2 regions of the Delftia sp. WY8 genome follow, and region 2 is predicted to be linked to the other one. Evidence: predicted binding sites of a transcription regulator. Region 2 holds the regulator's gene; the other holds the start of a gene.
What was found. The regulator FNR, encoded in region 2, switches genes on or off when oxygen is low (the NO sensors DNR and NnrR bind a similar motif). The targets are predictions, from matches to a motif close to TTGATNNNNATCAA.

Region 1: cyoA (ubiquinol oxidase subunit II) is a predicted target of FNR. The motif match lies at 2,221-2,234, and genes of this name have one in related genera.

The regions. Positions count from the first base shown of each region.
Region 1 is NZ_CP049795.1:6,427,493-6,432,534, forward strand. It holds gene cyoB (cytochrome o ubiquinol oxidase subunit I) at 1-1,014, opposite strand, end outside; gene cyoA (ubiquinol oxidase subunit II) at 1,080-2,126, opposite strand; gene G4D77_RS29395 (MFS transporter) at 2,424-3,761, shown strand; gene G4D77_RS29400 (hypothetical protein) at 3,903-4,202, opposite strand; gene G4D77_RS29405 (hypothetical protein) at 4,269-4,469, opposite strand; gene alaS (alanine--tRNA ligase) at 4,638-5,042, shown strand, end outside.
Region 2 is NZ_CP049795.1:1,078,453-1,083,494, forward strand. It holds gene G4D77_RS04825 (cyclic di-GMP phosphodiesterase) at 1-366, opposite strand, end outside; gene G4D77_RS04830 (sulfite exporter TauE/SafE family protein) at 540-1,265, opposite strand; gene hemN (oxygen-independent coproporphyrinogen III oxidase) at 1,271-2,653, opposite strand; gene fnr (fumarate/nitrate reduction transcriptional regulator Fnr) at 2,815-3,534, shown strand; gene G4D77_RS04845 (hypothetical protein) at 3,616-3,903, opposite strand; gene G4D77_RS04850 (FixH family protein) at 4,085-4,399, opposite strand; gene ccoG (cytochrome c oxidase accessory protein CcoG) at 4,457-5,042, opposite strand, start outside.

The sequences.
Region 1 (5,042 bases), 1.4 Mb from region 2:
GGACAGGATGGTGATACACACCGTCGCGTACACCATGGAGGTGTAGCCGAACAGGCGCTTGCGGCTGAAGGTCGAGACGATCTCGGAGAAGATGCCGAAGCACGGCAGGATCAGGATGTAGACCTCGGGGTGGCCCCAGATCCAGATCAGGTTCACGTACAGCATGGGGTTGCCGCCCAGGTCGTTCGTGAAGAAGTTCGTGCCGACGTAGCGGTCCAGCGACATCAGCACCAGGGCTGCGGTCAGGATGGGGAACGAGGCCACGATCAGCGCGTTGGTGCACAGGGCAGTCCAGGTGAAGACGGGCATCTTCATCAGGTTCATGCCGGGTGCGCGCATCTTGATGATGGTCACGATCAGGTTGATGCCCGACAGCGTGGTGCCGACACCGGCCACCTGCAATCCCCAGATGTAGTAGTCAAGCCCGACCCCCGGGTTCTGCGCCCCCAGGTTGGACAGGGCCAGCCAGCCGGAGGTGGAGAACTCGCCCAGGAACAGCGAGATCATCACCAGCACGGCGCCGCCCGTGGTCATCCAGAAGCTGAAGTTGTTCAGGAACGGGAAGGACACGTCGCGGGCGCCGATCTGCAGCGGCACCAGGTAGTTCATCAGGCCGGTCACGAAGGGCATGGCCACGAAGAAGATCATGATCACGCCGTGGGCGGTGAAGATCTGGTCGTAGTGGTGCGGAGGCAGGTAGCCCAGGTTGTCGCCGAAGGCCATGGCCTGCTGCAGGCGCATCATCAGCGCATCTGCGAAGCCGCGCAGCAGCATGACCAGACCGAGGATCATGTACATGATGCCGATCTTCTTGTGGTCGATGCTGCACAGCCAGTCGCGCCACAGCGGGCCCCACAGGCGGAACTTAGTGAGAAGGCCCAGCACGCCGAGGCCGCCGAGCACCACGGCGATGAAGGTCACCAGCACGATGGGCTCATGCGCCATCGGGATGGAGTCCCAGGTGATGCGTCCCAGCAGCCAGTGGGCCTGTGCCGGGGAGGTATGTTCAGACATATCGAGTCTCTTAGGTCGTTTTGGAACGGGCGGCGGGCTGGCCGTCGTCCGCTTCCGCTATCTGCTTATTGCTGTGCGCTGGCGGCCGAGCCGTCGCGCTGGTCCAGGAAGGCCACGACGCGGTCGGCGTTTTGCACCGTGCACACATCCTGGGGCAGGTTCATGCCCACGGCCTTGAGATAGGCTTCACCGCCTGCGGCATCGATGGCCATCATGTGGTGCATGCACATCTTGCCTTCCTCGACGCAGCGGTTGAGCACCTTGTCGTACAGGCCTTCGTCCACGGTGGCGAAGCGCTCGACCGGGTTGCGCTCGCTGGGCTTGACCAGATTCAGGTAGGTGTCGCGGTTCAGGGCCTTGCCTTCGGACTTGGCCTTGGCAACCCACTGCTCGAATTCCTCGTCGCTGAGGCCGTGGAACTTGAACGTCATGCCCGAGAAGCCGGCGCCGCTGTAGTGCGATGCCAGGCCGTGGAACACACCGGTCTTGTTGATCACTGCGTTCAGCTCGGTCTGCATGCCGGGCATGGCATAGATCATGCCGGCCAGGTCAGGCACGTAGAAGGCGTTCATCGTCGAGGTGGCGGTCAGCTTGAAGTGGATGGGACGATCCACGGGAGCGGCCAGCTCGTTGACGGTGGCGATGCCCTTTTCAGGGATGAAGAACAGCCACTTCCAGTCCATGGCCACGACCTGCACTTCCAGCGGCTTGACATCGGTGCTCAAGGGCTTGGAGGCCGAGACGCGGTCCAGCGGGCGGTAGGGGTCGAGCTTGTGGGTGCTGATCCAGGTGATGGCGCCCAGCGCGATGATGATCATCAGCGGCACGGACCAGATCACCAGCTCCAGCGTGGTGGAGTGGTGCCATTCGGGGTCGTAGTGGGCCTCGGTGTTCGACTGGCGGTATTTCCAGGCGAACAGCAGCGTGAGGATGATCACCGGGATGATGATGATCAGCATCAGCAAGGTGGCCGTGACCACCAGGTTGCCTTGCTGCGCGGCGATATCGCCGGCCGGGTTGAGCACGACGGCTTTGCTGCAGCCAGTGAGACTGGCTGTCAAAGCGGCCGCGGTGAGCCACGCAGGCCCACGGAGTTCCTTGATTTTTAGCATGCTAGGGGCGCAACAAGAGCGCGTTTACATAGAAACGCGGATTACAAGATCCGGGCAAATGTATTACGAAGTATAAATTTGTCCATTGGACATTTTGTCCAACGTCAAGGAGAAGCCGGGAACTTTCTGCTACCTGGCGGGGCAGGCAGCGAGGTCCCGGCGATCCGGAGGCCGCATTTTTCGGCCGCGCGCAGCAGGAAAAACACCAAGTCCGGTCGAGGTGAAACCGCCTTGCGCCAGATCAAGCGAGGGCGTAGAACGGAGCTGTCAGTGAGACGAGACAAGGAGCATCCATCTATGAGCGGCCTCGACACAACTGCAAGCTTCCCCAACGGAAGCTACGAAAGCAAGGAATCTCTGTCCCGCGCCGACACCCACGAAGATGTCACGCCCAACGAGATCGCCGTCGGCGTGATCCTGGGGCGATCCTCGGAGTACTTCGACTTCTTCGTGTTCGGCATCGCCTGCGTGCTGGTCTTCCCGGCACTGCTGTTCCCCTATCTTTCCAAGCTTGACGGCACGTTGATGTCGTTCGGCATCTTCGCGCTGGCCTTCGTGGCGCGGCCGTTGGGCACGGCGCTGTCCATGGCCGTGCAGCGGCGCTGGGGCCGGGCGACCAAGCTGACGCTGGCGCTCTTCCTGCTGGGCGTGTGTACGGTGGGCATGGCTTTCCTGCCCAGCTACCAGCAGGCGGGCGTGAACGCCATCATCGTGCTGGCGCTGCTGCGCATCGGCCAGGGCATTGCACTGGGCGGCTCCTGGGATGGACTGCCGTCGCTGCTGGCCATGTCGGCGCCCCAGAACCGGCGGGGCTGGTATTCGATGATCGGGCAGTTGGGTGCGCCGCTGGGCTTTGTGCTGGCGGCAGGCCTGTTTGCCTTCATCTATGCCCATGTGGATGCCGACGAGTTCCTCAGCTGGGGCTGGCGCTATCCCTTCTGCGTGGCCTTTGCCATCAACGTGGTGGCACTGTTTGCCCGGTTGCGCCTGGTGGTGGGCCAGTCCTACACCGAGCTGCTGGCGCAGCGCGAGCTGGAGCCCATGGGCGTGGTGCCGCTGATGCGCGACGAGGGCCGCAACGTGGTCATCGGCGCCTTTGCAGCCCTTGCCAGCTTTGCGCTCTTCCACCTGGTGACCATCTTCCCGCTGTCCTGGATCTCGCTGTATTCGGACCAGTCGGTGAACCATGTGCTGGGCGTGCAGATCGTTGGCGCCTTCTGTGCAGCCGGCGCCATCATGGTTTCGGGCTGGCTGGCCGACCGGGTGGGGCGGCGCAACACGCTGGGCACCATGGCCTGCCTGATCGGCATCTTCAGCTTTGTGGCTCCCTGGCTGCTGGGCAGCGGCACCACGGGCAACAACGTGTTCATCATCGTCGGCTTCATCCTGCTGGGCCTGTCCTACGGGCAGGCGGCAGGCACGGTGACGGCCAACTTCCCCTCGCGCTATCGCTATACGGGCGCGGCCCTGTCCTCGGACATGGCCTGGCTGGTCGGCGCGGCCTTTGCCCCGCTGGTGGCGCTGGGCGTGTCCTCGCGCTTCGGACTGGTGGCGCTGGGCATCTATCTGCTGTCGGGCGCGCTGTGCACGCTGGCGGCGCTGGGCATCAACCGGGCCATCGAGACGCGCGACTGAACGGGCCCTTGCAAGCCAAAGGCCGGCTCTGCCGGCCTTTTTTGTCGCCGGGCCGCCCCAAGGCAAAAAGCTGGCCCCCTGGGGGGCAGCGGACCTTGCGAAGCAGGGGAGCGTGGGGGCATTTTCCGTTGCGGCTCCGCCTCAGGGGTTTTCACCGTAGCGCTGCTTGAAGTCGAATTCGAGCCTGTCGCAGTCCTGCACCGATTCAAACTGCTGCGTCTTGCGCTCGGCCTCAGGCCTGGCGGTTTCCTTGCGGCAGATCTTGATGGTTTCGCGCTCCACCCAGCGCGCCTCGCCTTCGGGCGTGGACAGCAACTGGCCAGCCAGCATGAGCACAGCGAAGAAGGCCACGGGCAGGCCGATGAGCCAGGGCACGATGCGGCTTTTGCCTGGTTGGGCCGGTTCGGCGGAATGAGGCTCGGGTGTCGGTGGTTGCGCCATGGTGTGCTTGCTGTGGTTCCGGCTGGCGATTATCCAGGGCGCCCATCGCGCGCAGTCTGAGCGGGATCAGGGAACGGCGAGATCGCCTGTGCTAGCCATCTCCCCCATCTCCTGCACCAGCCATTTCTCCAGCGCAAGAATGTCGGCCCTGCGGCCCGGATGGGGCGCCACCCACAGCTGCAGGCGCCGAGGTCCGGCCAGTCGCGCGCCGCTGTTGCGCGCGCATGTCAGCGATCCGGCCAGTGACGGGCTGGAGATCGTGCTCAAGGGCGGGCAGATGGGAGGAGAGGCCTTCTTCGGCCACGTGCGTGATGGAGGCTAGGCAGGGCTCGCTGCCGCGACGATGGGGCAAACCTATAATGCGCGTTGGTCCCGACGGGACACCCTCCCGCCAGGGACAGCGCCCCGCGTGCGCGCTCCGAACTCCTAGACACCATGAGCACACCCACTTTCACCGTTGCCGACATTCGCAAGAGCTTTCTGGACTTTTTCGCATCCAAGGGCCACACCATCGTGGAGTCGAGCCCCCTGGTGCCCGGCAACGACCCGACGCTGATGTTCACCAACTCGGGCATGGTCCAGTTCAAGGACGTGTTCCTGGGTACCGACAAGCGCCCCTACACGCGTGCCACCTCGGTGCAGACCTGCCTGCGCGCAGGCGGCAAGCACAACGACCTGGAAAACGTGGGCTACACCGCCCGCCACCACACCTTCTTCGAGATGCTGGGCAACTGGTCCTTTGGCGACTACTTCAAGCGCGAGTCGCTCAAGTGGGCCTGGGAACTGCTGACCGAGGTCTACAAGCTGCCCAAGGAGCGCCTGCTGGCCACGGTCTACGCC
Region 2 (5,042 bases):
GGGCATGCGCGCCTGCTCGGGCGCGCTGGCAAGGGTGGTTTCGATGGCCACATAGCCACGCTCCACCTTCTGAAAGCGCGCATTGCAGTCCTCCAGCCGGCCGCGCCAGTTGGGCACGGACAGCAGCAGCGGCGCTGCGGGTGAGGGTTCCTCGGCGGGCTCGGCTGCAGCGGCCGCCACAGCGGGCAGCGGCTGCGGCGGCGGAGTGCGCACCTCGGCCGGCCAGGCGTCGCTTTTGTGCGGAACGCAGCGCACCGCCTCCAGGCCCAGGGATTTCAGGGTCTGGATCTGTGCGCTGGAGGTGATCTTGAAGCTGCTGACCGGAAAGGGATGGTTCAGCCATCCAACATCGAGCTGGACAAACATGCCCGGACGGAGGTCTCGGATATCGATGAGGACGGAATGGTTCACGCGCGGCAACGGCCCCGAGGCTGAAGGAATCGGCAAATGTAAGCCGATGATTCGGGCATTATCTCCAGTTCTGAGGGCCTTGCAGGCAATCCGCGACCCTCAGGACCAAGTCTGTCCCCCGCTGTTGTTCATCGGCACCAGAGACTGGGCTTGTAGATCAGGTCCATCCACAGCGCCCACACGGCCACGCCCACCAGCATCAGGCCGGCCAGCCGCGTGCCCCATTCGGCACGCAGGCCGTTCAGGCGCTGGCGGCCCAGCCGCCACAGCCAGGGGCCGGCCACCAGCCACAGCCCGCTGCCCACGCCAAAGGCCGCCATGGCCGATGCGCCCTGCAAGGGGCCACCGCTGAGCGCGGCGACCAGCACGGCCGAATACAGCAGTCCGCAGGGCATAAGCGCCCAGGCATAGCCCGCCGCCAGCGTGCCGCCAGGGGCGGACACCCAGGGCTGCACGCGCCGCCAGGCGGCGCGGCCCGCAGACTCCAGCCAGGCGGGCTGGCGGGCCTGCACCATCATGGCCAGGCCCCAGGCCATCACGGCGACATGGGTCAGCGTCCAGAACGGCTGCAGCGCCGTGGTCTGGCTGGTGAGCCAGGACAGGCTTTCCATGGCCAGCGCCGAGGCAGCGCCCAGGCTGGCATAGCCGGCCAGCCGCCCGCCATGGAACAGCGCCGTGCGCAGCCACAGCCGGCTTTGCAGTCCATGGACGGCGACCACCTGCCCACCACCCTGTACCGTGCCCTGCCCCGCCCCGCCCGTGACCACGCCGCAGGGCGCGGCGCACATGGCAAGGCAATGGGGCCCGCCGACGAGCCCCATGATCAAAGCGGTCCAGAGCAGCGACAACAGCATGGGGCCTAGATGATCCTCGAAAACCGCGCCCGGTTTTTGTCGGCCTGCAGATATCGGTCAAACAGCATGGCCACGCCACGCACGAAGTACCAGCCCATGGGCGTGACCTGGAATCCCTCGTCGCTGATCTGCACCAGCCCCTTGGCCTGCAGGTCCTGAAGCGCCGCCAGCTCGGGGGCGAAGTACTCGCGAAAGCCCAGCAGCCAGGCCTGCTCCATGGGCTCGAACAGCACGGCGCCCTGGCACATGATGGCCATGATGACGGCGCGCCGCACCAGATCATCGCGCGACAGTGCCAGGCCGCGCACCACGGGCAGGTGGCCGGCGTCGATGGCGTCGTAGTACTCCTCCAGCGTCTTGGCGTTCTGGCTGTAGCTGGCCCCCACCTTGCCGATGGCCGACACGCCCAGCGCAATCAGGTCGCAGTCGGGCTGGGTGCTGTAGCCCTGGAAGTTGCGATGCAGCCGGCCCTGGCGCTTGGCCACGGCCAGCGCGTCCTCGGGCAAGGCGAAGTGGTCCATGCCGACGTAGACATAGCCGCCGTCCATGAAGGCCGCGATGGAGCGCGAGAGCATGGCCAGCTTGTCGGCGCCCTGGGGCAGGTCCTCGGCCGCGATGCGCCGCTGCGGCTTGAAGCGCTCGGGCAGGTGGGCATAGGCATAGAGCGCGATACGGTCGGGCCGCAGCGCATTGACCTGGGCCAGCGTGCGCTCGAAGGACTCGGGCGTCTGCTTGGGCAGGCCGTAGATCAGGTCCACGTTGATGGAGGCAAAGCCCAGCTGCCGTGCCGCTGCCACCAGCGCGAACACCTGCTCGGCCGGCTGCACGCGGTGCACGGCGATCTGCACCTGTTCGTCGAAGTCCTGCACGCCGAAGCTCAGGCGGTTGAAGCCCAGCTCCTTGAGCACGGCCAGGCGTTCGACGCTGACGGTGCGCGGATCGACCTCGATGGAGTATTCGCCGCCCGGCTCCAGCTTGAAATGCTCGCGCAGCAGGGCCATCAGCGTGCGCAGCTCATCGTCCGAGAAGAAGGTGGGCGTGCCGCCGCCCAGGTGCAACTGGCTGACGGCCTGGCCCTTGCCGCAATGGGCCGTGTGCAAGGCCATCTCGCGCGCCAGGTAGTCCAGGTAGACGGCAGCGCGATCGTGGTGGCGCGTCACGATCTTGTTGCAGGCGCAGTAGTAGCACAGCGACTCGCAGAACGGCACATGCACATACAGCGACAAAGGCATGGCTCGCGCTGCGGTACTCGATTTGCGGTGTTCAAGTGCCAGGATATAGTCTTCAGCACCGAAAGCCTCCACGAAACGATCGGCCGTGGGGAACGAGGTGTATCGGGGCCCCGGTACGTCGAAGCGACGCAGCAGCTCTGGGGTGACAGCGGTCATGGGTTTTTTCCTCTAATGTCGTCCACTGTGCCGCAGCCCATTGGCCGCGTCCTTGACTCATATCAAGAGTTGTTCGCGGCAGTGCTGCGACAATTTGATCCAACTCATCGCCATCCACGAGGTCACCGCCGGCGCACTGCTGCGCCGCTGATGTTTACTCCATGAACCTTCAGACCATCAAAGCATCCTGTTCCAATTGCAACCTGCGCGAGCTGTGCATGCCCATGGGCCTGGATGCCGAGCAGATGCAGCGCATCGACGACATCGTGGCCACGCGCCGCAAGGTCAAGCGCGGCGGCCTGCTGTTTCGCAACGGTGAGTCCTTCACCTCGCTGTACGCCATCCGCACGGGCTTCTTCAAGACCTGCGTGGCCACCGAGGACGGGCGCGACCAGGTCACGGGCTTTCAGATGGCCGGCGAGATCATCGGCCTGGATGGCATCGTCAACGACCACCACACCTGCGATGCGGTCGCGCTGGAAGACGCCGAGGTCTGCGTCATGCCCTTCGACAAGCTGGAGGACCTGTCGCGCGAGGTCACGGCCCTGCAAAACCATGTGCACAAGGTCATGAGCCGCGAGATCGTGCGCGAGCACGGCGTGATGCTGCTGCTGGGCAGCATGCGTGCCGAGGAGCGCCTGGCCGCCTTCGTGCTCAACCTGGTGCAGCGCCTGCACGCCCGGGGCTTTTCCAAGTCGGAACTGGTGCTGCGCATGACGCGCGAGGAAATCGGCAGCTACCTGGGCCTGAAGCTGGAGACGGTGAGCCGCACCTTCTCGAAGTTTGCCGAAGAAAACATCATCGAGGTGCGCCAGCGCCATCTGCGCATCCTGGACACGGACGCGCTCAAGCGCATCGTCAACAGCCAGCAGTGCCAGTGAGGCCGCAAGGCCCCGCCCCCCGGCAATGAACAAGGCCCGCGATCGCGGGCCTTGTTCATTGCCATTGCAGTGCACGCAGGTTCAATCGCGCCCCAGGCCCTGCATGGCCAGATTTGGGTCCGGCTCGGAGACCACGCCGTCGTTGAGATCGTGCGTGGAGCGTCCCAGCATGGTGGTCATGAGGCTGGACAGCATGGTCACGCCCCAGAAGGCGAAGAAGGCCAGCGTGTAGATTCCCTGCCGCGACCAGCCCAGGTCGCCGAGCCAGTGCAGCTCCAGCGGGTCCACGAAGGCGAATACCAGCATCTCCATCACGGCGGCGGCCAGAAAGGCCGGCCAGGCAATCCACATCCAGCGTTGGGCCAACATCAGCGATCTCCTTGAGCTGTCGAGGGGTGGCTTTCATTGTGCGCGCCGCCCGCGCACCGTGCCAAGCCCTGCGCACCCTGCACTGCCTGTAGGAAACCCTTGGCCCTCGCGCATGCTGGAGATGCCATCCACCATGCAAAAAGGCCGCGACTGCGGCCTTGTGCACGGCATTTTCCTGCGTTCAGCGGTCCGTGGGATGGTCCTGCGCGGGCGTGGCCGCGTGGTTGCGGCCGGTGACCGCGGGCGCCAGGCTCTTGGGCACTTCGCGCACGCCATCGGCACGCTCGTTGATGGTGATGCCATTGCGGTAATAGTCAGGATCGATCACGGGATCGGCGCCATTGATCGCAATGACGGCCGTGACCACGCCAGCCACCACGACGGCGGCCGGGCCGGCCACCACGAGCCAGACATGGGCGAACTTCCACCAGGGCTTGCCGGCGTCCGGATGCGAAGGGGCCGTGGCGGGCGCGGAGACTGCGGGACTGGAAGACATGGATAACCTCTTTCTTTCAAACAGCCGGCGCAGCCTGGGCGGCGCCGGCCAGACATATCACCGGGGCACCAGGAAGACGGCCTTTTCGGACGCGCGTCCCGCGCCTGAATGCACGGCATCGATATCGAAGAATACGGTGTGCGAGCCCGGCTCGGCGGAACCGTAGGGAATCTGCAGCCGCGCCGCAATGCCGCGCGTCTCGGCAGGGCCGACCTCTACCTCCTGCTCGGACGCCAGCTCCAGCCCGTCGAGGCCATGGGCGCTGATGCGGTAGCGCTGGGCCTGCTCGGTGGCATTCATGATCTGCAGGCGGTAGACATTTTCCAGCTTGCCGCCCGCGACGATGCGCGACAGCGATGCCCGGTCGCGTATCACGTCGACCTTGACCGACTGGCGCAGCGCCAGGCTCACGATCATGGCCATGCTCAGGCCGATCAGCACGGCCGAGTAGACCAGTACGCGCGGACGGAAGATGCGGCGCAGCACCTGGGCCCGCCGCCACATGCCGGCCATGGCGTTCTGCGTGGTCAGCCGGATGAGGCCGCGCGGATACTCCATCTTGTCCATGATGGAATTGCAGGCGTCTATGCACAGACCGCAGCCTATGCATTCGTACTGCAGGCCGTTGCGGATGTCGATGCCC